DNA from 3 places in the Pseudarthrobacter equi genome. Region 3 is predicted to be linked to each of the others. Evidence: riboswitches for the same ligand, from Rfam matches in the RefSeq annotation. Region 3 holds a riboswitch; each other region holds the start of a gene.

Region 1 (6,858 bases), 360 kb from region 3:
GCGGCCATCCCCGTCATCAGGGAAATCTGGGCGTTCCAGTCCTCCACCGGCAGCTGGGGAGCAGCAGCAATGCGGTAGCCGCCATCGGGCAGCTGGACGATCTCCTGGTCCGGCATGTTCAGGCTTGCGCCGTTGCGGGCGCGTTCAAGGCGGACACGCTTGAGCCCAACTTCCTTCAGCAGGCCCAGCAGGGGAGAGGCAGTACCGGCGTCCAGGTCAGCCTGGGCACCCTTGTAGCTGAGTTTCGCGCGGCTTCGAACGCGTGCCCGGCGGACACCGACGGTCGTGACCTCGGCGTTGCCGTCGAGCCGGAAATCCCAGACGAAGGCCGAGCAGTCCTGGTCCGGCAGGAGGCTCCCGGCGCCCTCGCTGATGACTTCAGGGTGCAGGGGAATACGCCCGTCCGGGGCGTAGAACGTCTGGCCCCGGCGCCGGGTTTCGGCATCCAGGGGTCCGCCGGGCGCAACGAACGCGGGGACATCGGCGATGGCGTACAGGACGTGGTACCCGCCGTCGTCGTCCGTTTCGATGAAGAGGGCCTGGTCCAGGTCCGTGGACGACGCCGGATCGATGGTGACGAACTCCACCGCGGTCAGGTCGTAGTCCGGCAGGCGCAGCGCGGCCACCGCGGCCTCGGCGTCCTTGACCGCGTCACCGGGGTAGGGGCCCGGAAGTTCCAGCTCCGTCCGCAGCGCGGCCAGGGCCTCTTCCAGGGCATTGGTGCGCTCATGGACGTTGGGAGCCAGCCGATGATGTGACACGAAAATCAGCCTAACCCCAAGTCATGCGATTTCGCAGGGAATCGATGCGGGCGCGGTCGTGACGGGTTGCCGCGGACCGCGGTGCGTTCGGGAAACCGGGTTGTGGGACGTCCGCGGCTTCAGGAAGCCGCGGAGTCCAGTGCAGAACGAAGCGAGGCAGCGGCAGCAGCGGGATCGGCAGCGTCGGTGATGGCGCGGACCACCACGATCCTTGACGCTCCGGCCGCGACCACCTGGTCCACGTTGGAGTGGTCGATCCCGCCGATCGCGAACCACGGCACGTCACTGGGCGCCTTCGCGGCCGCATACTTCACCAGTTCCAGGCCGACGGCGGCCCGGCCGGGTTTGGTGGGGGTGGCCCAGAGCGGGCCCACGCAGAAGTAGTCGAGGCCGGCAGGTCCTGCGGCGTCGGCCAGCGCGGCGTCCACCTGCTCCGGCGTGTGGCTTGACAGGCCGATGGCCGCGTTGCCGTTGAGCAGCGTCCTTGCGGCCGGTACCGGCAGGTCCTTCTGGCCCACGTGGAAAACGGGGGCACCGGACAGGACCGCAATGTCCGCGCGGTCGTTGACGGCCCACAGCCGCCCGTGCCGCTGGGCTGATTCCTTGAGGACCGCCAGCAGGTCCAGCTCCTCGGCCGCCTCGATGGACTTGTCCCGCAGCTGGATGATGTCCACGCCGCCTTCGAACGCGGCGTCCACGAACCCGGCGAAGTCGCCCCGTCCGCGGCGCGCATCCGTGCAGAGGTAGAGGCGTGCGGATTTCAGTGCGCCGTTACCCGCCGCGGTGGTGAAGGCATCGGTGCCGGGTGCTGCGGCAGGGGCAGGGGAGTGGGACACATTCATGGCTGCAAGCCTAGTTCCTCTACACTTGCCTCGTACTGCGGGAGCCCGCGGCAGCTGTCACAAAGCGCCGGGCTGAGAGGGCGTCAGAGCCGACCGCTTGACCTGATCCGGTTAATGCCGGCGTAGGGAAGGAGACACCATGGGCATCCCCGAAAGCCCTCCGGACAGCATCGCAGAGCCAGCCGCTGTCCCGGCAATAGCCGCCGACGTAGCAGTGATCGGCGGGGGCGTCATAGGCCATGGCATCGCCTGGGAAGCCAGGCGCTCTGGCCGGTCCGTGGTGCTGATCGACGATGCACCGGGATCCGGAGCCAGTTGGGCGGCGGCAGGCATGCTGGCCCCCGTCAGCGAGCTGCATTACCAAGAGGAAGAGCTCCTGGGCCTCATGCTGGATGCATCGGAGCGCTGGCCGCAGTTCGCGGCGGACCTTAGCCGCGTGTCAGGCCGCGGTTCCGGATTCCTGGCGACGCCCACGCTCACCATTGGCGCCGACGCCGCCGACCGGCAGGCACTGATGGACCTGCGCGGCGTGCAGCAGGCCAATGGACTCGCCGTGGAACCACTGACGGTCCGTGAGGCCCGGCGCCGGGAACCGCTGCTCAGCCCCGCCATTGCGTGCGCACTCGATACCCCGGCAGACCACCAGGTGGATCCCCGGCGACTCGTGGAGTGCTTCCGGGCAGCCCTGGCCAACCACCTGCCGGCCGGCAGCGGCGTTGCCGGCACTGCGGTTGCAGACACTGCGGTTGCCGGCGCTCTGGACGGATTTGCCGTGGCGGACAGGGCAGTGGGACTGGAGTGGGCGGACGGCGCGGTGGCTGGTGTCCGGCTGGCCGGAGGCGGACTGGTGCTCGCCGGCGAAACGGTGGTGGCCAACGGCATGGCGGCGGGCTCCCTGGAGAACCTGCCGAGGGGACTCCGGTTACCTTTGCGCCCTGTGCACGGCGACATCCTGCGGCTGTCCGTCCCCCCGCACCTGCAGCCCTTGCTGACGTCCACCGTCCGCGGGCTGGTGCGCGGTGTGCCCGTCTACTTGGTTCCACGCGAGGACGGAACCGTGGTCATCGGCGCCACCCAGCGGGAGGACGGCCTGGTTGGGGCGGGCACTGCGTTCGGAGCCATGCCGGCGAGTGCCGGATCCAGTGCAGTGCCCGCCGGTGCAGGACCGGCCAGCGCAGTGTCCGCTGGCGGCGTGTACCAGCTGCTTCGCGACGCCCAGGTGCTGGTGCCTGCGGTCGCAGAGCTGGAACTGCTCGAATGCACGGCCCGGGCCCGCCCGGCTACCCCGGACAATGCCCCGCTGCTGGGCAGGGTGCCCGTGGACGGGGGAGACGGCAGTGCAGCGCATGTCCCCGGACTCATCGTTGCCACAGGATTCTTCCGCCACGGCGTCCTCCTCACCCCGGCCGCGGCAGCCATCTGCCGCGACCTGATGGATGGGAAGGCCGACCCCCGGTGGCAGCCGATCAGTCCTGACCGCTTTTCCGGCCGGATCCCGGCCCCCAGATTCAACATCAAGGAGACAGCATGAACATCACCCTGAACGGGGCATCCCGCACCGTGGCGGACGGTGCGTCCATCACGGCATTGGTCAGCGAGGTGACCGGACGCGCGCTTGCGGCCGACGGCCAGGCAACCGACGGACAAAGGCTGGGGGTGGCCGTAGCTCACAATTCCGAAGTGGTGCCCCGCAGCCAATGGCACGGCACCGCGCTCGCGGACGGAGACGACGTCGAACTCGTCACCGCAGTACAGGGAGGCTGACACCATGATTGAAGCGAACACCGTTTCCGAACCGGCCACCCATACCTCCGCGGCACCCGCCAGGCCTGACGCCCTCGTCATCGACGGCGTTGCCCTGGAGTCGAGGCTCATCATGGGAACGGGTGGCGCGCCCAGCCTGGACGGCCTGGGCGCCGCGCTTGTTGCCTCCGGAACCTCCCTCACCACCGTGGCCATGCGCCGCTACTCACCCGCAGAATCGGGCTCCCTGTTCCAACTGCTGGTGGACCACGGAATCCGGGTCCTGCCCAACACCGCAGGCTGCTTTACTGCGCGGGACGCCGTCCTGACTGCCGAACTGGCCCGGGAAGCGCTGGAAACCGACTGGGTGAAGCTGGAGGTCATCGCAGACGAGCACACGCTCCTGCCGGACGCCGTTGAGCTGGTGGATGCAACCGAACAGCTGGTCAACCGCGGCTTCAAAGTCTTTGCCTACACCAACGACGACCCCGTCCTGGCCCTCCGGCTGGAAAACCTGGGTGCTACCGCAGTGATGCCCCTGGGATCTCCTATCGGTACCGGGCTGGGAATCCTCAACCCGCACAACATCGAACTCATCGTTTCCCGGGCAAGCGTGCCCGTGGTCCTGGACGCAGGGATCGGCACGGCATCTGACGCGGCGCTGGCCATGGAACTTGGGTGCGACGCTGTCCTGCTGGCCACGGCGGTGACCCGTGCCCAGAACCCGGCCCTGATGGGTGAGGCGTTCAAGCACGCCGTCATCGCCGGGCGGCTGGCGAAGGAAGCCGGGCGCATTCCGCGCCGCGAGCACGCGCTGGCGTCGTCCGCCATGGAGGGCCGGGCCGAGTTCCTTTAGCCAGTGATGCTTCAGGGGATGTACCGCCTAGGGGATTGCACCGCTTAAACGACTGTGGCCGCCACCGTTGAAGGTGGTGGCCACAGCCGTTTAACGGTGACTAGCGCCTCAGGATGGCGGTCAGCCGATGGGTATCGTTCCTTGCCCGGGTGCGGCTCAGGACAAGCACTGCCCCGACGGATGCCGCCGCGCCCAGCACTATGGGCAACACCCAGGGAAGCCACGTCAATCCGGGAAGGTAACCGAATCCCGCCGCCATCAGGATGATCCAGCTCAGTGCAGCCACCCCGACGGCCACGCCGGCCGGAAGGCCTGCGCCATACTTGGCATGACGCTTGTCATTGGCCCAGACAATGAAGCCGGCCGCAACGGTGGCCAGCACAACAATGATCAGGGAAAGCATGGGTCTCCTCCGGGAAGCAGGGCAGTTCCGGCCGGTGCTAGAACTGGCCGAATCCTACGCGCCGGACTTCTTCCGCGCCGATTTCCACGTAGCCCAGCGCGTTGCCGGGAACAATGATCAGGCGCCCCTTGTCATCGGTGAGGCGCAGTTCGCTGCCGCCCTTGATGGCTTCTCCCACAACATTGGCCACGGTCTCCGCATCCTGGTTTGATTCCAGGACGATCTCGCGGCCAACGTTCTGCACGCCGATCTTAATTTCCACAGGGGCCTCCCAGCCGGTCAGGTTCTTTGATGATGGTCTATTTGTAGTCTAGGACTCTTTGGGGAAGCGAGAGATTCCGCGCCAAGCTAAACGGTAGATGAGGTCGCTGGCCACATCGAGGTCCAGGTTGCCGTCCGTTTCCAGCCAGTACCGGGCGCTGACCTGCGCCATCCCCGCCAGGCCGCGGCCCAGCAGTTCCGCTTCGAGGTGGGGCAGCTTGGTGTCCCCGGCGATCACCCGCGCAATGGCATCGGCAAAGGTCCGGTTGAAAGTTTCGAGGCGCGAACTGACGTCGGGATCGTTGACGAGGTCGGACTCGAAGACCAGGCGGTGGGCCTGGTCGTCGCTGGCGATGAACCGGAAGTACGCCCGCATGACAGCCTGGACGCGTTCCTTATTGTCTGTGGTGGAGTTCAGCGCCCCCAGCATCAGGTCGGTCAGGGACGCAAGGTGGCTGTCCAGGAGGGCAAAGTACAGCTCGCGTTTGGACGGGAAGTGCTGGTACAGGACCGGCTTGCTCACATGCGCCGTCTCGGCGATCTCATCCATGGCGGCCCCGTGGTAACCGTTCGCCACAAAGACTTCCTGCGCTGCGGAAAGAAGCTGTGCCCGCCGTTCATCACGGGGGAGCCGGGCCGACCGTTGGCCCGCGGGTCGCGGTGAACTTTGCGGTTCGGCCGCCGGCGGGCGGTCAGCCCGTGCTTCATGGACCACAGTTGTCCTTCTTTCCATTGCAGTTACCCCCTACTTTACTGCGGGGTAATATGACCCGGCGGTACCCCGGGGCATACATTGAAGTATGCCTTCGCCGTTCACTGCAAATGTTTCAGCAGTTTCCCTTGATCCTTTGGTGGAACCCGCCCCGGAACTCACCTCCGAAGAGGTGGAACGGTATTCCCGGCACCTCATCATTCCGGAAATCGGCTCGGCAGGGCAGCGGCGGCTCAAGAACGCGAAAGTACTGGTTATCGGCGCCGGCGGACTGGGCTCGCCCGCCTTGCTCTACCTCGCAGCCGCGGGAGTTGGAACCCTGGGGATCATCGACGACGACGCCGTGGACCTGAGCAACCTTCAGCGCCAGGTCATCCACGGTGTGGCAGATGTCGGACGGCCGAAGATCGAATCGGCGCGCGACGCAATCGCCGCCCTGAATCCACTCGTGGACGTCCGGTTGCACCAGGTCCGGCTCGACGCATCCAACGCGCTGGAGCTGTTTGCCGATTACGACCTCATCCTCGACGGTGCAGACAATTTCGCCACGCGCTACCTCGTCAATGATGCTGCCGCGATCCTGGGAAAGCCTTATGTCTGGGGCTCAATCTTCCGGTTCGACGGCCAAGTGAGCGTCTTCTGGGAAAAGCATGGGCCCACCTACCGCGACCTCTACCCTGAGGCGCCACCGGCCGGCTCTGTTCCTTCCTGCGGCGAGGGCGGCGTCTTCGGCATGCTGTGCGCGGCAGTGGGGTCACTGATGGTGACTGAGGCAGTGAAGCTCATTACCGGCGTCGGGCGCTCCCTGCTGGGGCGGGTGGCGCTGTACGACGCCCTGGGAGGCAGCTGGCGTGAGATCCGCGTGTCCAAGGACCCGGCGGCCGCTCCCGTCACCGAACTGACCGACTACGAGGCGTTCTGCGGCATCGAGCCCCAGGCGCCGGCAGACACCGAACACACCGTCACCGCCGCGCAGCTCGCCACCATGCTGGCCTCACGGAAGGCCGGCCTGAAGGACTTCGACCTGGTGGACGTCCGCGAGCCGGGTGAATTCGAGATCGTCCGGATCGAGGGCGCCGTGCTCATTCCGCAGGGGAGGATCCTGGCGGGGGATGCCTGGGGGGAGATTGCCCAGGACCGGGACATCGTGTTCCTGTGCAAGGCGGGGACCCGCTCGGCGAACGTCCTGGCCGCGGCGCAGAAGGCAGGCTACCGGCGCGTGAGCCACCTCGACGGCGGCATTCTCTCCTGGGTGCGTGAGGTTGAGCCGCAAAAGCCCG
Region 2 (6,858 bases), 1.6 Mb from region 3:
CAAAGCCGATCTGGCCCAGGTCCAGCCGGTGGGGGTTGGCGCGGAGCCAGGTTTCCGCCCGCGATGACTGCGTTTCGCGGCCATCCACGATGGCGCCCACCATGTCCACATAGGGGACAGGGCCGCGCGGTGAATCGTAGAGGACCGTGGAACCGGCAAGGGTGTACTCCTGTTCCGGCGGGATGGAGTGCCAGCCCCACTGCGCCTGCGTGCCCAGCAAAGTGCCGGGCGGCAGGTCATCCCTGGCGGCCACCGGATACTCACCGGGAAGGGACTGCATGCCGGTCAGGTCCATGGTGAAGCAGAACTCACCGTTGCCCACCGAGGCGGGACTCCTCGGGTCGAGGCTGTCCTGTTCCACGTTGTGGCGCCGTACCAGCGCTTCGCGGTTGATCACGGTGGGCTGGCTGTGCACGCCGCACTCCTTGGGTCATGCCCGGGCCCGGTCCGGCAGCAGGCAGCTCAGAAAACGCTTTCCCGCCCAATCCTTGTGCGCACCCCCGGCGGTGTCAACTGTTCGGCGGCAGGGGCGGCTCCGGGAGGGAGGGGTCGGAGCGGAACTTGATGAATTTGTGTGTGCCGTCGCAGTACGGCTTGATGGCCGATGCGCCGCACCTGCACAGTGCAACCGTCCTGCGGTCCCGGGGGACGGGGTCGCCGGATGTCGTGACGATTTCGAAATCACCGCGGACGATCAGTGGACCGTCCGGGCAAACCACGATCGAGCTCTCTGGCTGGTCCTGCTTCATATTCGTTTCCCTTCCAGCTCGGCGGGCCGCCGGCAACCGAACTTGGTCATGCGGCGGCCGGTTCTGATGCCCGCAGGGAGGTCCGGCCGCTGTCCCAGGCGGCCAACAGGTGGACGGACATCCTGGCATCGACGGCCATTGCCGCTGCAGCGCCGAAAAGGACATCGTCCAACAGCGCAGGTTCGGCTTCGACGAGGCCTCCGGCGAGGTCCCGCCCGGCAATCTGCTCGTGCACGGCGTCGGCTTCGACGTGTTCATCGAAATAGTGGGTGACGTCAGTGCCGAAGCCATGCCGGCGGAAGCCGTTGGCGTCAAAACGGTTGGGCTGCGACGAGGTCATCTCGTAAATGGCCAGGTGCCCCGTGATGGCACCGCGCAACCGCCGGTTCAGTCCGCACATGGACATCAGGTTCACCGCAGCCAGGGATATGGCGGGAATGGTGTCAATGTAGGCCCCGTAGCGGTCGTCCAGGCCCAGGCCGCGCATGCTGCGGGCAAAGAGTACGCTGTGCATGCGCTCGGGACGGCCGCCACCGTACTCGTCAGCCTGGATTTCGACGAGGGCCGCCTTGGGCCGGCCTGTCAGCCGCGGGATCGCCCACGTGTGCGGGTCGGCTTCCTTCAGCTGGTAGATCGACTTGTGGATCAGGAATTCCTTGAGCTGGTCCAGGCTGGCCTTGCGAGCGACGTACCGGGAGACGCTGGGTCCGGTATCGGAGGACGCCAGGGTGAACAGCACCTGGGCTACCTGGTCACTCGTCGGATTGTCCGCCGGCTGGAATTCCAGGCCTGCCACCGTTTCGTGGGCGGCGGAGCGCAGAGCGGCTTCGAACGGTTTTTCGAGCAGCCTCCGCACCCGCAGGAGGTCCGGTTCCCACTCCCACTCGTCAGTCACGCCACCCAGGCCGGAGTAGTGCAATTCGTACAGGCAAAAGAGGGTCAGCTGAAGGTCGTCATCGCTGATGATGTCCGTGGTCTCCGCCAACTGCGCGGCGGCGAGCCGGTGGAGGAGATCCAGGTCCTCGGCAGCGTCCTCCGGGCGTCCGGACAGGACGGCGCGCAAGGCACTGCTGACGGGGCCTTTCGGGGAGGGGAATTTCATGGTGCTCCTTGATGGTGCTCTCGATTGGGTGCGGTGGCTTTCGGGGTGCGCGGCGACAGCAGGACGGCAAGAAAAACCATGCCCAGTCCGAGGCTGAGGTGCAGGACGTTGTCCGGGTGGTTGGCCGGAAGGAAGTTGGCCGGGGTGTCATCGGCCACCAGCAGTCCGTAGACCCAGAGGGCAAGGTGGGCCACGCCGCCGTATATGAAGAAGCTGCGGGCGTGCCGGTGGGTCCGGCACATCAGGATTCCTGAGGCTCCGAATGCCCCGTGCAGCAGATTGTGGAGCACGGATACCTGGAATTTGCCGAAGAGTTCGGCGCCCGAGCCAGGCCCGGCAAAACCGAGGTGGTGGAGATTGTGGGTGACGCCCGGGATGAACCCGAGCACACCCGCAGCCAGGAGCAGGATGCCTGCGGAAAGCGAGGCCCATTGCAGCCCTGAGCGGGCAGCCCGGGTTAGGGTACTTGCTGCCACGTCCTGTACTCCTGGGGTTGCCGGTAACAAATATAGTAAGCATGGTTACTAATAAAAAATAAGCAAGCTTCCATATTTGCCTCCGGGTCGCCCGGATGCCCGGTGGTTGAACCCCGGCTTCCCTGCCCCTGCAATAGGGTTGTTTAGCCTTCGGCCGCCGACCCCGAAGTACCCAGCACCCCGCGCATCGCTTCCACCACCAGGTGGTGGTCCGCTACCTGAGGAAGCCCGGACACGGTCACCGTGGCAACCGCGCCCACGCGCGTGACGTAGACCGGGAATGCACCGCCGTGCGCAGCGTAGCGGGACTGGTCGAACCACGCATTGTCCTCGATCCGCCCGCCACCGGCCCGGCCGCGCAGGCCCACAAGCAATGACGGCACCTCGTAGCGGGCGGCCGTGCGCTGCTTCGCGCGGACCCAGTGTTCGTTGTCCGGGGTGGCTCCGGGGAGCGCAGCGTGGAAGAGGACCTGCTCGCCTTTGGTGATGTCGATGGCGATGGGAAGATTCCGCTCTTTGCCGAGCTCCACCAGGAGCAGGCCAAGGTTAAGCGCGTCATCCGGCGAAAAGCCGGGGAACTGCAGTTCCCTGATCTCCGCCTCAATCCGGCCGATGAGGGCCTGGAGGGAACCTTCCGGCTGGGCGTCGGCGGAGTCGGGATCGTAGTCAGTCACATCTGGCGGGTTGGCAGTCATGGCCCACAATCTACCGCCCTCCAGGTGTAAACTTGAGCACGCCCGGAAGGGCGCGAAACATTCAAACGCAAGACATCCACAGCATCATCAACAACACATTTACGACAGGGGAGCGCCGCCGTCGGCCCCGGCACCAGCCGGGAAACGCAGGTGGGCGCTGAGAGTGCGGACAGCCGCAGACCCTCGAACCTGATCCGGTTAGTACCGGCGCAAGGGAGTCGAGTTCTCGAAGTGCGCGGGAAATGGCGGCAGCAGCCGGCACCCGCGTCCACTTTCCCCTCCTGTTTCCAGGAGGATCACATGACTACTTCAGCAATCAAAAAGCCCGCCAGCAGGTCCTGGCGCGTCGTGGACATTGTGGTGGCGGCCCTGATCGCCATCGCCGGCGGCGTCATCTTCTGGGCCTGGTCCCAGGGAACCGCCGCAATTTCCGCGCCGATGAACGCGGCCTACCCGCCCCTCACCGGCCTCCTGGCCGGGGGATGGATGATCCCTGCGGTCCTGGGCATGCTCATCATCCGCAAGCCCGGCGCCGCCCTGTTCTGCGAGACGGTCGCCGCCACCGGCGAACTGCTCATGGGCTCCCAGTACGGCGCCTCCGTGCTGTTCTCCGGGTTCGTCCAGGGCCTGGGTGCCGAGATCATTTTCGCCATCTTCGTCTACCGGAAATTCAACCTCCCGGTCTCCCTGCTGGCCGGTGCCGCGGCGGGCCTCTTCTGCGGCCTGAACGACTCCTTCGCGCCGTGGGGCTGGAACATCGCCTACTCTGGCGGTGACAAGCTCGCGTACATCGCCTTCACCGTTGTTTCCGGGGCCATCATCGCCGGCGCGCTCGCCTGGATCGCCACCCGTGGCCTTGCCCGGACCGGCGTGCTGAGCTCCTTTGCATCCCGGAAGGCCGCTACGGAGCCCGTCTTCTCCTGATGCCGGCACCTTCCCACGCGGCCGCACCCCAAACGGTGCGGCCGGCCACGGTCACCGCCCGCGGCTGGGGCTGGCGGCACGCGGGCCGCACCACACCGGCCGTCCATGCCCTCGACCTCGACATCAGCCCGGGTGAGCGGGTACTCCTGCTTGGCCCGTCCGGGGCAGGCAAGTCGACGCTCCTCCATGCGCTCGCCGGGGTGCTGGGCGATGCGGACGACGACGGCGAGGCAGGCGAGTCGGACGAGACCGGTTCGTTGCTGGTTGACGGCGGTTCGCCCCGCGGCCAGCGGGGCCGCGCGGGCCTCATGCAGCAGGATCCCGAGACCCAGGTGGTCCTCTCCCGGGTAGGCGACGACGTCGCCTTCGGCGCCGAAAACCTCGCCGTGCCCCGCGACGCCATCTGGCCGCGCGTGCACGAGGCGCTGGCCGACGTCGGGCTGTCCCACCTGCCGCTGGACCACCCGACGTCGGCTCTGTCCGGCGGGCAGAAACAGCGGCTGGCGCTTGCAGGCATCCTCGCGATGCGGCCCGGGCTGATCCTGCTCGATGAACCCACCGCCAACCTGGACCCGGCCGGTGTCCTCGAAGTCCGGGACGCCGTGGCCCGCTGCCTGGACAAGACCGGCGCCACGCTGGTGGTGGTGGAGCACCGGGTGTCCGTGTGGAAGGACCTCGTGGACAGGATCGTGGTGCTGCAGCCCGGCAGCGGCGCCAACCCCGCGGTGCTCCTGGACGGCCCGCCGGACCGGGTGCTGGCCGAAGCGCGGACCATGCTGACGGCCGCCGGTGTCTGGGTGCCCGGATACGTTCCGTCCACCCGCGCGCGGGCCGCGGAACAGGCCTACGGAACCGGAAGCCTCCTGCTGGCCGCCGAAGACCTGGCCGTCTCCCGGCAACGCCCGCGCCGAAAAGGCTTCCGCAAAGTTCCGCCGGTGCCGGTGCAGGAAGGCATCATTGCCCAGGTCCGCGCCGGGCAGGCGCTCGCTGTCACTGGACCCAACGGCGCAGGGAAATCAACCTTCGCGCTGACCCTTGCCGGACTCCTCAACCCGGTCAGCGGGACGGTATCCGCCACGACGGACCTCAGCCGCGGCGCCGGAATCACCCCGTATCAGTGGAAGGCGGAACAGCTGATCGAGCGGATCGGCACGGTCTTCCAGGAACCCGAGCACCAGTTCGTCACCGGCAAGGTCCTGGACGAACTGGTCTTCGGGCCCCGGCACCTGGGGCACGGTGAAGACAAGGTGGATGAGCTGCTGGAACGGTTGCGGCTTACCCACCTGGTGGACGCCAACCCGTATACCCTGTCCGGCGGCGAGAAGCGGCGGCTTTCCGTGGCCACGGTCCTGGCGGCCAGCCCTCAGGTACTGGTCCTGGATGAGCCCACATTCGGCCAGGATGCCAATACCTGGGCCGAGCTGGCATCGTTCCTCTCCGAACTCCTGGACGCCGGAACGGCGGTAGTGTTCGTGACCCATGACGCCGAGTTCACCGCGGCCCTTGGTGGCACGGAACTCAAACTTGCGGCGGCGGAAGCGGTGGCGCCATGAGGCAGGAACTGAACCTCCGCGGAAACGCTGCGCTCCTGGCCCGCGCCAACCCGCTGAGCAAGCTGGCCGCCGTCGTGCTCATCACGGTGGTCCTGGCGCTGTCCATCGACTGGGTGTCCGCGTCCGTGGCGCTGTTTTTCGAACTGCTGCTGTTTCCGCTTGCCGGGCTCACGCTGGGGCTGCTGTGGCAACGCGGCTGGCCTCTGATCCTCGCTGCCGCCGTGGGCGGGTGGAGCACCTCCATCCTGGCGCCGGACAGCGGCAGGACACTGATCGACGCCGGCATCTGGACCATGAGTGAGGGCTCGCTGGAGACCGGCGTGGGTTTCCTGCTGCGCGGCCTGGCCATCGCGTTGCCCGCAATACTCCTGGTGAGCTGCACGGACCCCACCGACCTCGCTGATGCGCTGGCGCAAAAGGCCCGGCTCCCGCACCGGTTCGTCCTGGGCACCCTGGCGGCGATGCGCCTCGTGGGGCTGATGGCCGAGGAATGGCAGACTATCGGCATGGCCCGGCGGGCCCGGGGAGTTGGCTCACGCGGCAGCGTGCTGCAGCGGGTGAAGGCCACCCTGGGGCAGAGCTTCGGGCTGCTGGTCCAGGCGATCAGGCGGGCGTCGCGGCTCGCGGTCACCATGGAAGCGCGCGGTTTCGGCGGCGGGCCACGCACGTGGGCCCGTGAATCCACCTACACGCTGTTGGATGTGTGGGTCCCGGCCGGCGGCCTGGTAATGGCCGGCCTGGCCGTCACGGCGGCGGTGTCAGCCGGCACCTGGAACATGGTGTGGGCCGGGAACTGACCCGCTAGGTGCAGGCGTGGTTGTAATCCAGTCCGGCGTGGATGAACTGCGTCAGCACAACTTTCCCGCCGCCGGTCAGCGGGGACTTCGAACATGCGGTGGCCGCTGATGCTGCGTTCCGGGATCCCGCCAGCCAGCTGGGCAAGGGGTAGAGGTTGCTGGAGGTGCTGACGTTCCCCACGATCCTGTGCCACTGCTGGCCGGTGGAGTAGATCCCCACACCTGCTGCGTCGATGCTGTGGAAGAAATCCGTCATGCCTTCCAGGACGGTGCGGTTGGCATCCTTGCTGCTGGACCAGGTGTTTTCGGTTTCCACATCCAGCCACCAGACGTAGTCCGCAGGGTCCGTCACTCCGCGGACGTAGGCGGCGTCAAAGGCCTTGGCGTAGCCGTACATGTAGGCGCAGGCCGTGCCGTAGTCCCCGGTCTTGCAGGATCCGTATGGGTTGTGCACCTTCGAGCCGGTGGGGTATTCGTCGCTGACAGGCCACCAGGAACCGGCCCGCCCGGGATTGGCAGTATTGATGTAGAGCTGCGCCTTGGGCTGCGAGGCTACTGCCCC
Region 3 (6,858 bases):
CGAGGAGACCCCGGCGACCTTCAGGCGGTCAGCGAGCGCGCCGACGTCGTCACCGGACGGCACCTCGATGAGGACCTCGCCGAGGCCAAGGGTGTCTTTCCGCGGACCGGCGCCGCGGCTGTTCCAGACGTTCATGGCCATGTGGTGGTGGTAGCGGCCCGCGGAGACGAAGAGGGCCTGCCCGTGCCAGCCGGCGGTCTTTTCGAACCCGAGCGTTCCCACGTAGAAGTCGCGGGCGGACTGGACGTCGCCTACCTGGAGGTGGACGTGGCCCACTCCGGCGGTGGTCTGCCGCTGCCCCTGGAGGGATTCTTCGGAGAGGTGCTGTTCCAGGTAGCGCTGGGGCGGCAGCGCCAGGCTGTCCATGACCACGTCGGTGCCGTTCCAGGACCAGTTGCTTCGCGGGCGGTCCCAGTAGAGCTCGATGCCGTTGCCTTCGGGATCACTGAAGTAGAAGGCCTCGCTGACCAGGTGGTCGGCGCTGCCCGTGAACGAGCGGGGCTCGAACTGGGCTGCGGTGGCCACCGTGGCGGCGAGCGCCGCCTGGTCTTCGAACAGGAGGGCCGTGTGGAACAGGCCGGCTTCTCCCCTGCCGGGGATGGTGAGGCCGGGGGCCGGGGCGAGATGGACCAGGGGCTTGCCGAGGCGGCCGAGGTAGAGGCCGCCGTCCTGCTCAGCGACCACCTCGAGCCCCAGTGCGCGCTGGTAGTAGTCGGTCATGACCTTCATGTTGCCGACCTTGAGCATCACGGTGCCCATGGCGAGGTCGGCAGGAAGAAGATCCTGGCTGGTGGCTTCTGCACTCATTGAACGCTCCCTCTACTGGAGGCCGTCCGGATGAGGCGGCCTGTCATGAGTTAAAATTACTTGAAGCTTCAATTTATTCCAAGTGCGGGGTGGATGTTGTGCTTAGCGGACCACGCGGCCACCCAAAACCACGTGGGATGGGTGCGCCACGGTGTCCAGGGTCCTCCGGGGATCGTTCCGGAACAGCACGACGTCGGCCCGCGCCCCTTCCGTCAGCCCGTCAGCACCCAGCCAGGCCCGGGCGGCCCAGCTGGCCGCGTTGAGCGCCTCGGCTGCGGGCAACCCAGCCGCGTGCAGGGCAAGGATTTCGTCCGCAATCCTTCCGTGACGGATCACGCTGCCGGCGTCCGTTCCGGCGAAGATCTGCACTCCGGCTTCCCAGGCCTCCCCTATGCGTTCCAGCCGTCGTTCCCAGAGCGCCAGCATGTGGTCGGCGTACACCGGAAACTTGGGCCTGGCTTGGGCGGCAATATCAGGGAACGTGGCGATGTTGACCAGCGTCGGAACGATGGGGACGCCCTGCTCCACAAACCGCGGCAGGTGCCGGGGCAGCAGGCCGGTGGCGTGTTCGACGCAGTCGATCCCGGCGTCGAGCATCTGGTCCAGGGTGTCTTCGGCGAAGCAGTGGGCGGTGACGCGGGCACCTTCGTCGTGTGCGGCACTGATCGCATCACGGACGACGCCGGCGGGAAAGGAGGGTGCGAGGTCGCCGGCGCTCCGCTCGATCCAGTCCCCGACGAGCTTGACCCAGCCGTCGCCGTCGCGGGCTTGCTTGCGCACGGCCTCCACAAGGCCTTCAGGCTCGACCTCCTGGGCGAAGCCCCGGAGGTAGCGGCGGGTCCGGGCGACGTGCCTGCCGGCCCGAATCAGCAGCGGAAAGTCGCGGCCACCCTGCATCCACCGGGTGTCGGCGGGCGATCCCGCGTCCCGGATCAGCAGGGTGCCTGAGTCCAGGTCGGCACGGGCCTGGGCTTCGGCCTCCCCGGCGTCCACCGGCCCGGCAGGGCCCAGGCCGATGTGGCAGTGGGCGTCGACGAAGCCGGGCAGCACCCAGCCGTCGAGTACAACGTCCGGACCGGCCTCCGGGCGGGTAAACGTCAGGCGTCCGTCCACGGACCAGAGGCCGTGCCTTTCGCTGTCCGGTCCCGTGAGGGCGGTGCCGCTGAAACCAATGATGTAGGGCATGGATGCCTCCTCTTCCTGCCCGGTCAGGCTAGCACCGGCAAATGTGACAGGGCCGTTAGCGCTTGTCCCTGCAGGGCGTGTGGTAGCTTCGTTCCTGACCACACGGGTGCCCCTGCAGGGGCTGAGATCGGGCTGACGCGGCCTGCGACCGTCGAACCTGTCCGGGTAATGCCGGCGAAGGAAGTGAGTATTCCTTGAATACACCCAAAACAGTGCTGCCCCCTGCCCAAAACCACCCCGCCGGAGCCACGCCTGAAGCGCCTGTCACCCAGTCCCTGAAGTCGCACTCGCTGGCCTACATCGATGATCCGGAGCACGGGATCCGTGTCCCGGTCACGGAGATCGCGCTGGAGCCCTCGCCCAACGGGCAGCCAAACGCCCCTTTCCGCACCTACCGGACAGCGGGGCCGGGAAGCGATCCCGTGCGCGGCCTCAGCCCCTTCCGGTCGGAATGGATTGAGGCGCGCGCTGACACGGAAGAGTACAGCGGAAGGGAACGGAACCTGCTCGACGACGGCCGCTCGGCCGTAAGCCGCGGCGCCGCCTCCGCGGAATGGAAAGGCGGGCGCCCGGTGCCCCGCCGCGCCGTCGACGGCCGGACTGTCACCCAGATGCACTATGCCCGGAAGGGCGTGGTGACGCCGGAGATGCGGTTCGTGGCGCTGCGGGAAAAGTGTGATCCGGAACTGGTCCGGAGTGAGGTGGCGGCCGGACGGGCCATCATCCCCAACAACATCAACCATCCGGAGTCCGAACCGATGATCATCGGCAAGGCTTTCCTGGTGAAGATCAACGCCAACATCGGCAACTCCGCCGTGACCAGTTCCATCGCCGAGGAGGTGGACAAGCTGCAGTGGGCCACGCGGTGGGGTGCCGATACGGTGATGGACCTGTCCACGGGCGACGACATCCACACCACCAGGGAGTGGCTCATCCGCAACTCCCCCGTGCCGATCGGCACCGTGCCCATCTACCAGGCCCTGGAAAAGGTCAACGGCGAGGCGAACGCCGTCACGTGGGAAATCTTCCGCGACACCGTCATAGAACAGTGTGAACAGGGCGTGGACTATATGACTGTCCACGCCGGCGTCCTGCTCCGCTACGTGCCGCTGACCGCCAACAGGGTTACCGGCATCGTGTCCCGGGGCGGGTCGATCATGGCGGGCTGGTGCCTGGCGCACCACCAGGAGAATTTTCTCTACACGCACTTCGATGAGCTGTGTGAAATCTTTGCCCGGTACGACGTCGCGTTCTCGCTGGGTGACGGCCTGCGCCCCGGTGCCACCGCGGATGCCAACGACGCTGCGCAGTTCGCGGAACTGGACACGCTGGCCGAGCTGACGGAGCGCGCCTGGAAGCATGACGTGCAGGTGATGGTGGAGGGGCCGGGCCATGTCCCGTTCCACCTGGTCCGGGAGAACGTAGAGCGCCAGCAGGAACTGTGCAAGGGTGCGCCGTTCTATACCCTGGGGCCGCTGGTCACCGATGTAGCTCCCGGCTACGACCACATCACATCAGCCATCGGCGCCACCGAGATCGCCCGCTACGGCACCGCCATGCTCTGCTATGTCACGCCCAAGGAGCATCTGGGACTGCCCGACAGGGACGACGTGAAGACCGGGGTCATCACCTACAAGATCGCCGCGCACGCCGCTGACCTGGCCAAGGGCCACCCCGGAGCGCACGAACGGGACGACGCGTTGTCCAAGGCCAGGTTCGAGTTCCGCTGGCGGGATCAGTTCGCGCTCTCGCTCGACCCCGAGACGGCCGAAGCGTTCCATGATGAAACGCTGCCGGCCGAGCCCGCCAAGACGGCACACTTCTGCTCCATGTGCGGGCCGAAGTTCTGCTCGATGCGGATCAGCCAGGACATCCGCAACGAGTACGGGTCGGCGGAGGCCCAGGCCGCGATAGCAGAGGCGGCGTCCGGGATGCGGGCGAAGAGCCAGGAGTTCCTGGAATCCGGCGGCAAGGTGTACCTTCCCGAGCTGAAAGTCCCGGCCGGAAGCTGAGCCTGCCGCCGGCGGTGACCGGCGGTTGCTGTGGCCGGCCCCGGGCGGCTAGGACGCCCGGGCCGGTTCACTCCGGCTGACCTCGGCGAGGAACTGCCGGATTGCCCGGTTGCCGTCCGCTGAGTCGTGGGGCCGGTGCCCGCCGGCGGCGACACGGTGCAGGGCACCGGTCTCCCTCAGGTACCCGGCGATTTCTTCGTACAGCGGTTCCCAACCCCCGGTGAGGACAAGGGTGGGGACTCCTGGGACGATGTGAAGTGGCGCCTCCCATGAGGGTGACTGCAGCCGCAGCCGGCGGGCAGAGCGCTTCTCCTCCAGGGTGGCTGGCTGGTGCAGGTCTGCGGCGTAGACGCGGCGGACGAACTCCCGCTGGAAGTCCTCGTCGCTGAGTTGGTGGCGGACGTCGAACAGCGGTTTCATCATCCGGATGTGGGCGGCTGTTGCGGGCAGCTCCGCGGTGAGGGACAGGCAGGCCGGCTCCACCAGGGTCAGCGAATGCACGAGGTCCGGGCGCTCCACGGCCGCCATCATGGCCGGAATGGCTCCCTGCGCATGGGCCACAACGTGTCCGCCGGCAGCACCCCGCCCGTCATCGCCCAGGGAACGCAGCACGATGGCCGTGTCCTCCGCAAAGGAGGACTCCAGGGGTTCGGCGGTGCTGTGGTATCCGTGCCGGCGGAGGAACAGGGCGTCGTACATCAACGCCATGCCGTGCTGCCGGGGCCAGGCGGCGGCGCCGAAGCTCCCCGAGCCGTGCACGAACACTACCCTCTGCTTGAACATCCCCCAACCCTATTCCACGGCGCCGGCATCTTAACGAAATAGCGCCAAGTGTCGTTGGGACGTTTCCAACGACACTTGGCGCTACTAGGCGGCAGTGTTCCTAGTTGCCCAGGAACTTGTCGAAGCCCTTGGGCAGGTTCAGCTGGGACGGGTCAAAGTCACCGGACTGCTGGCCAAAGGAAGCTCCGGTGGGCAGCGCCTTGGATGCGTTGGCGCGCCGGGCTTCGGCGTCCTTGCGTTCCTGCGCGGCCTTGGCCGGGTTTCCGGACCGGGCCTTCTTCTTCGGCGCGTTCTTCGCGTTCTTCCGGGCCCCGCCGCCGGCACCGGGGAGGCCTGGCATCCCCGGCATCCCGGGCATGCCGCCCTGGGCCATCTTCTTCATCATCTTCTGGGCCTGCGCGAAGCGTTCCAGCAGGCCGTTGACCTCGGAGACGTGCACACCCGAACCACGGGCGATGCGGGCGCGGCGCGAACCGTTGATGATCTTGGGGGCCACGCGTTCGTGCGGGGTCATGGACCGGACGATTGCTTCAACGCGGTCGATCTCGCGTTCGTCGAACTGCTCCAGCTGCTGGCGGATGTTCTGGGCGCCGGGCATCATCATGAGCATTTTCTTCATGGAGCCCATGTTGCGGATCTGCTGCATCTGGGCCAGGAAGTCGTCCAGGGTGAAGTCTTCCTGGTCGGCGAACTTCTTCGCCATCCGGGCAGCTTCATCTTTGTCCCAGGACTTCTCGGCCTGCTCGATGAGTGTAAGGACGTCACCCATGTCCAGGATGCGCGAGGCCATCCGGTCCGGGTGGAACAACTCGAAGTCGTCCAGGCCTTCACCGGTGGACGCGAACATGACGGGCTTGCCGGTGACCGAGGAGACGGACAGCGCGGCACCACCGCGGGCGTCGCCGTCGAGCTTGGACAGGACGATGCCCGTGAAGTTGACGCCCTCGTCAAACGCCAGGGCCGTGTTTACGGCGTCCTGGCCGATCATCGAGTCGATGACGAAGAGGACTTCGTTGGGCACGATGGCCCGGCGGATCTGGCGCGCCTGCTCCATCATGTCCGCGTCGACGCCGAGGCGGCCTGCGGTGTCCACGATGACGACGTCGTGCAGTTTCTGGCGGGCTTCCTCCACGCCGGCCCGGGCAACAGCCACGGGATCGCCCGCCGGCTGTTCCAGCTCGGTTGAGGTGGCACCCGGGTGCGGGGCGAAAACCGGGACGTTGGCCCGCTGGCCCACCACCTGCAGCTGGGTGACGGCGTTGGGCCGCTGCAGGTCACACGCCACCAGCATGGGGCTGTGGCCCTGGGACTTCAGCCACTTGGACAGCTTGCCCGCAAGCGTGGTCTTGCCCGCGCCCTGGAGGCCGGCAAGCATGATGACGGTGGGGCCGTTCTTGGCCAGGCGGATGCGCCGGGTCTCGCCGCCGAGGATCTCCTTGAGTTCCTCGTTGACGATCTTGACGATCTGCTGGCTGGGGTTCAGCGCCGCTGATACCTCGGCGCCCAGCGCCCGTTCGCGCACGCGGCTGGTGAATTCCCGCACCACGGGAACGGCAACGTCCGCGTCCAGCAGGGCGCGGCGGATCTCCCGGACGGTGGCATCGACGTCGGCCTCCGTCAGGCGGCCCTTGCCGCGGAGATTCTTGAAGGTTGCTGTCAACCGGTCAGAGAGTGAATTGAACACGCGCCGTGAACTTCTTTCAGGAGATGATCGGGACTCGACTATCTAGGGTACCAAGTCGGGCACGCCAGATGGCATGCTGGCAAAATGACGAGCCAAACAACTGTCAAGACCCTGCTCATCCTCGGCGCCTCAGGCGACCTCACAGGCCGGCTGCTCCTGCCGGGACTGGCCCGGCTGGTGGCCGCCGGCCGGGCGGACGGCCTCCGCCTCGTCGGTGCCGGATCCGACCCCTGGACGCCGGAACAGTGGCGGGAGCGGGTGCAGTCCTCCTTCGCCGCGGCTGCGGAGACCGCGGAGCCGGACGGCAAGGACGCGCTGACTGCGCTGGAAAAGGACACGGCGTACCACCAGCTCGATGTCACAGCCGCCGGCGCCCTCGCTTCCCTG

The links. Region 3 has a riboswitch for thiamine pyrophosphate ahead of thiC (phosphomethylpyrimidine synthase ThiC). Riboswitches for the same ligand answer to the same signal wherever they lie in the genome.
Region 1: linked by a shared signal. The riboswitch ahead of BLT71_RS14550 (FAD-dependent oxidoreductase) and the one ahead of thiC (phosphomethylpyrimidine synthase ThiC) in region 3 are both predicted to bind thiamine pyrophosphate.
Region 2: linked by a shared signal. The riboswitch ahead of BLT71_RS20125 (ECF transporter S component) and the one ahead of thiC (phosphomethylpyrimidine synthase ThiC) in region 3 are both predicted to bind thiamine pyrophosphate.

Annotation. Positions count from the first base shown of each region.
Region 1 is NZ_LT629779.1:3,217,944-3,224,801, reverse strand. Features, by position in the region: gene BLT71_RS14560 (RNB domain-containing ribonuclease) at 1-761, opposite strand, end outside; gene thiE (thiamine phosphate synthase) at 881-1,603, opposite strand; TPP riboswitch at 1,631-1,749, shown strand; gene BLT71_RS14550 (FAD-dependent oxidoreductase) at 1,743-3,134, shown strand; gene thiS (sulfur carrier protein ThiS) at 3,131-3,367, shown strand; gene BLT71_RS14540 (thiazole synthase) at 3,372-4,202, shown strand; gene BLT71_RS14535 (hypothetical protein) at 4,303-4,605, opposite strand; gene BLT71_RS14530 (DUF3107 domain-containing protein) at 4,643-4,867, opposite strand; gene BLT71_RS14525 (TetR/AcrR family transcriptional regulator) at 4,916-5,581, opposite strand; gene moeB (molybdopterin-synthase adenylyltransferase MoeB) at 5,667-6,858, shown strand, end outside.
Region 2 is NZ_LT629779.1:4,430,501-4,437,358, reverse strand. Features, by position in the region: gene BLT71_RS20150 (hypothetical protein) at 1-415, opposite strand, end outside; gene BLT71_RS20145 (CDGSH iron-sulfur domain-containing protein) at 510-749, opposite strand; gene BLT71_RS20140 (iron-containing redox enzyme family protein) at 796-1,851, opposite strand; gene BLT71_RS20135 (DUF4383 domain-containing protein) at 1,848-2,327, opposite strand; gene BLT71_RS20130 (heme-degrading domain-containing protein) at 2,471-3,022, opposite strand; TPP riboswitch at 3,119-3,256, shown strand; gene BLT71_RS20125 (ECF transporter S component) at 3,323-3,946, shown strand; gene BLT71_RS20120 (ABC transporter ATP-binding protein) at 3,946-5,499, shown strand; gene BLT71_RS20115 (energy-coupling factor transporter transmembrane component T family protein) at 5,496-6,296, shown strand; gene BLT71_RS20110 (glycoside hydrolase family 25 domain-containing protein) at 6,301-6,858, opposite strand, start outside.
Region 3 is NZ_LT629779.1:2,857,481-2,864,338, forward strand. Features, by position in the region: gene BLT71_RS12905 (VOC family protein) at 1-807, opposite strand, end outside; gene BLT71_RS12910 (amidohydrolase family protein) at 910-1,992, opposite strand; TPP riboswitch at 2,085-2,192, shown strand; gene thiC (phosphomethylpyrimidine synthase ThiC) at 2,187-4,004, shown strand; gene BLT71_RS12920 (alpha/beta fold hydrolase) at 4,053-4,787, opposite strand; gene ffh (signal recognition particle protein) at 4,888-6,471, opposite strand; gene BLT71_RS12930 (glucose-6-phosphate dehydrogenase) at 6,556-6,858, shown strand, end outside.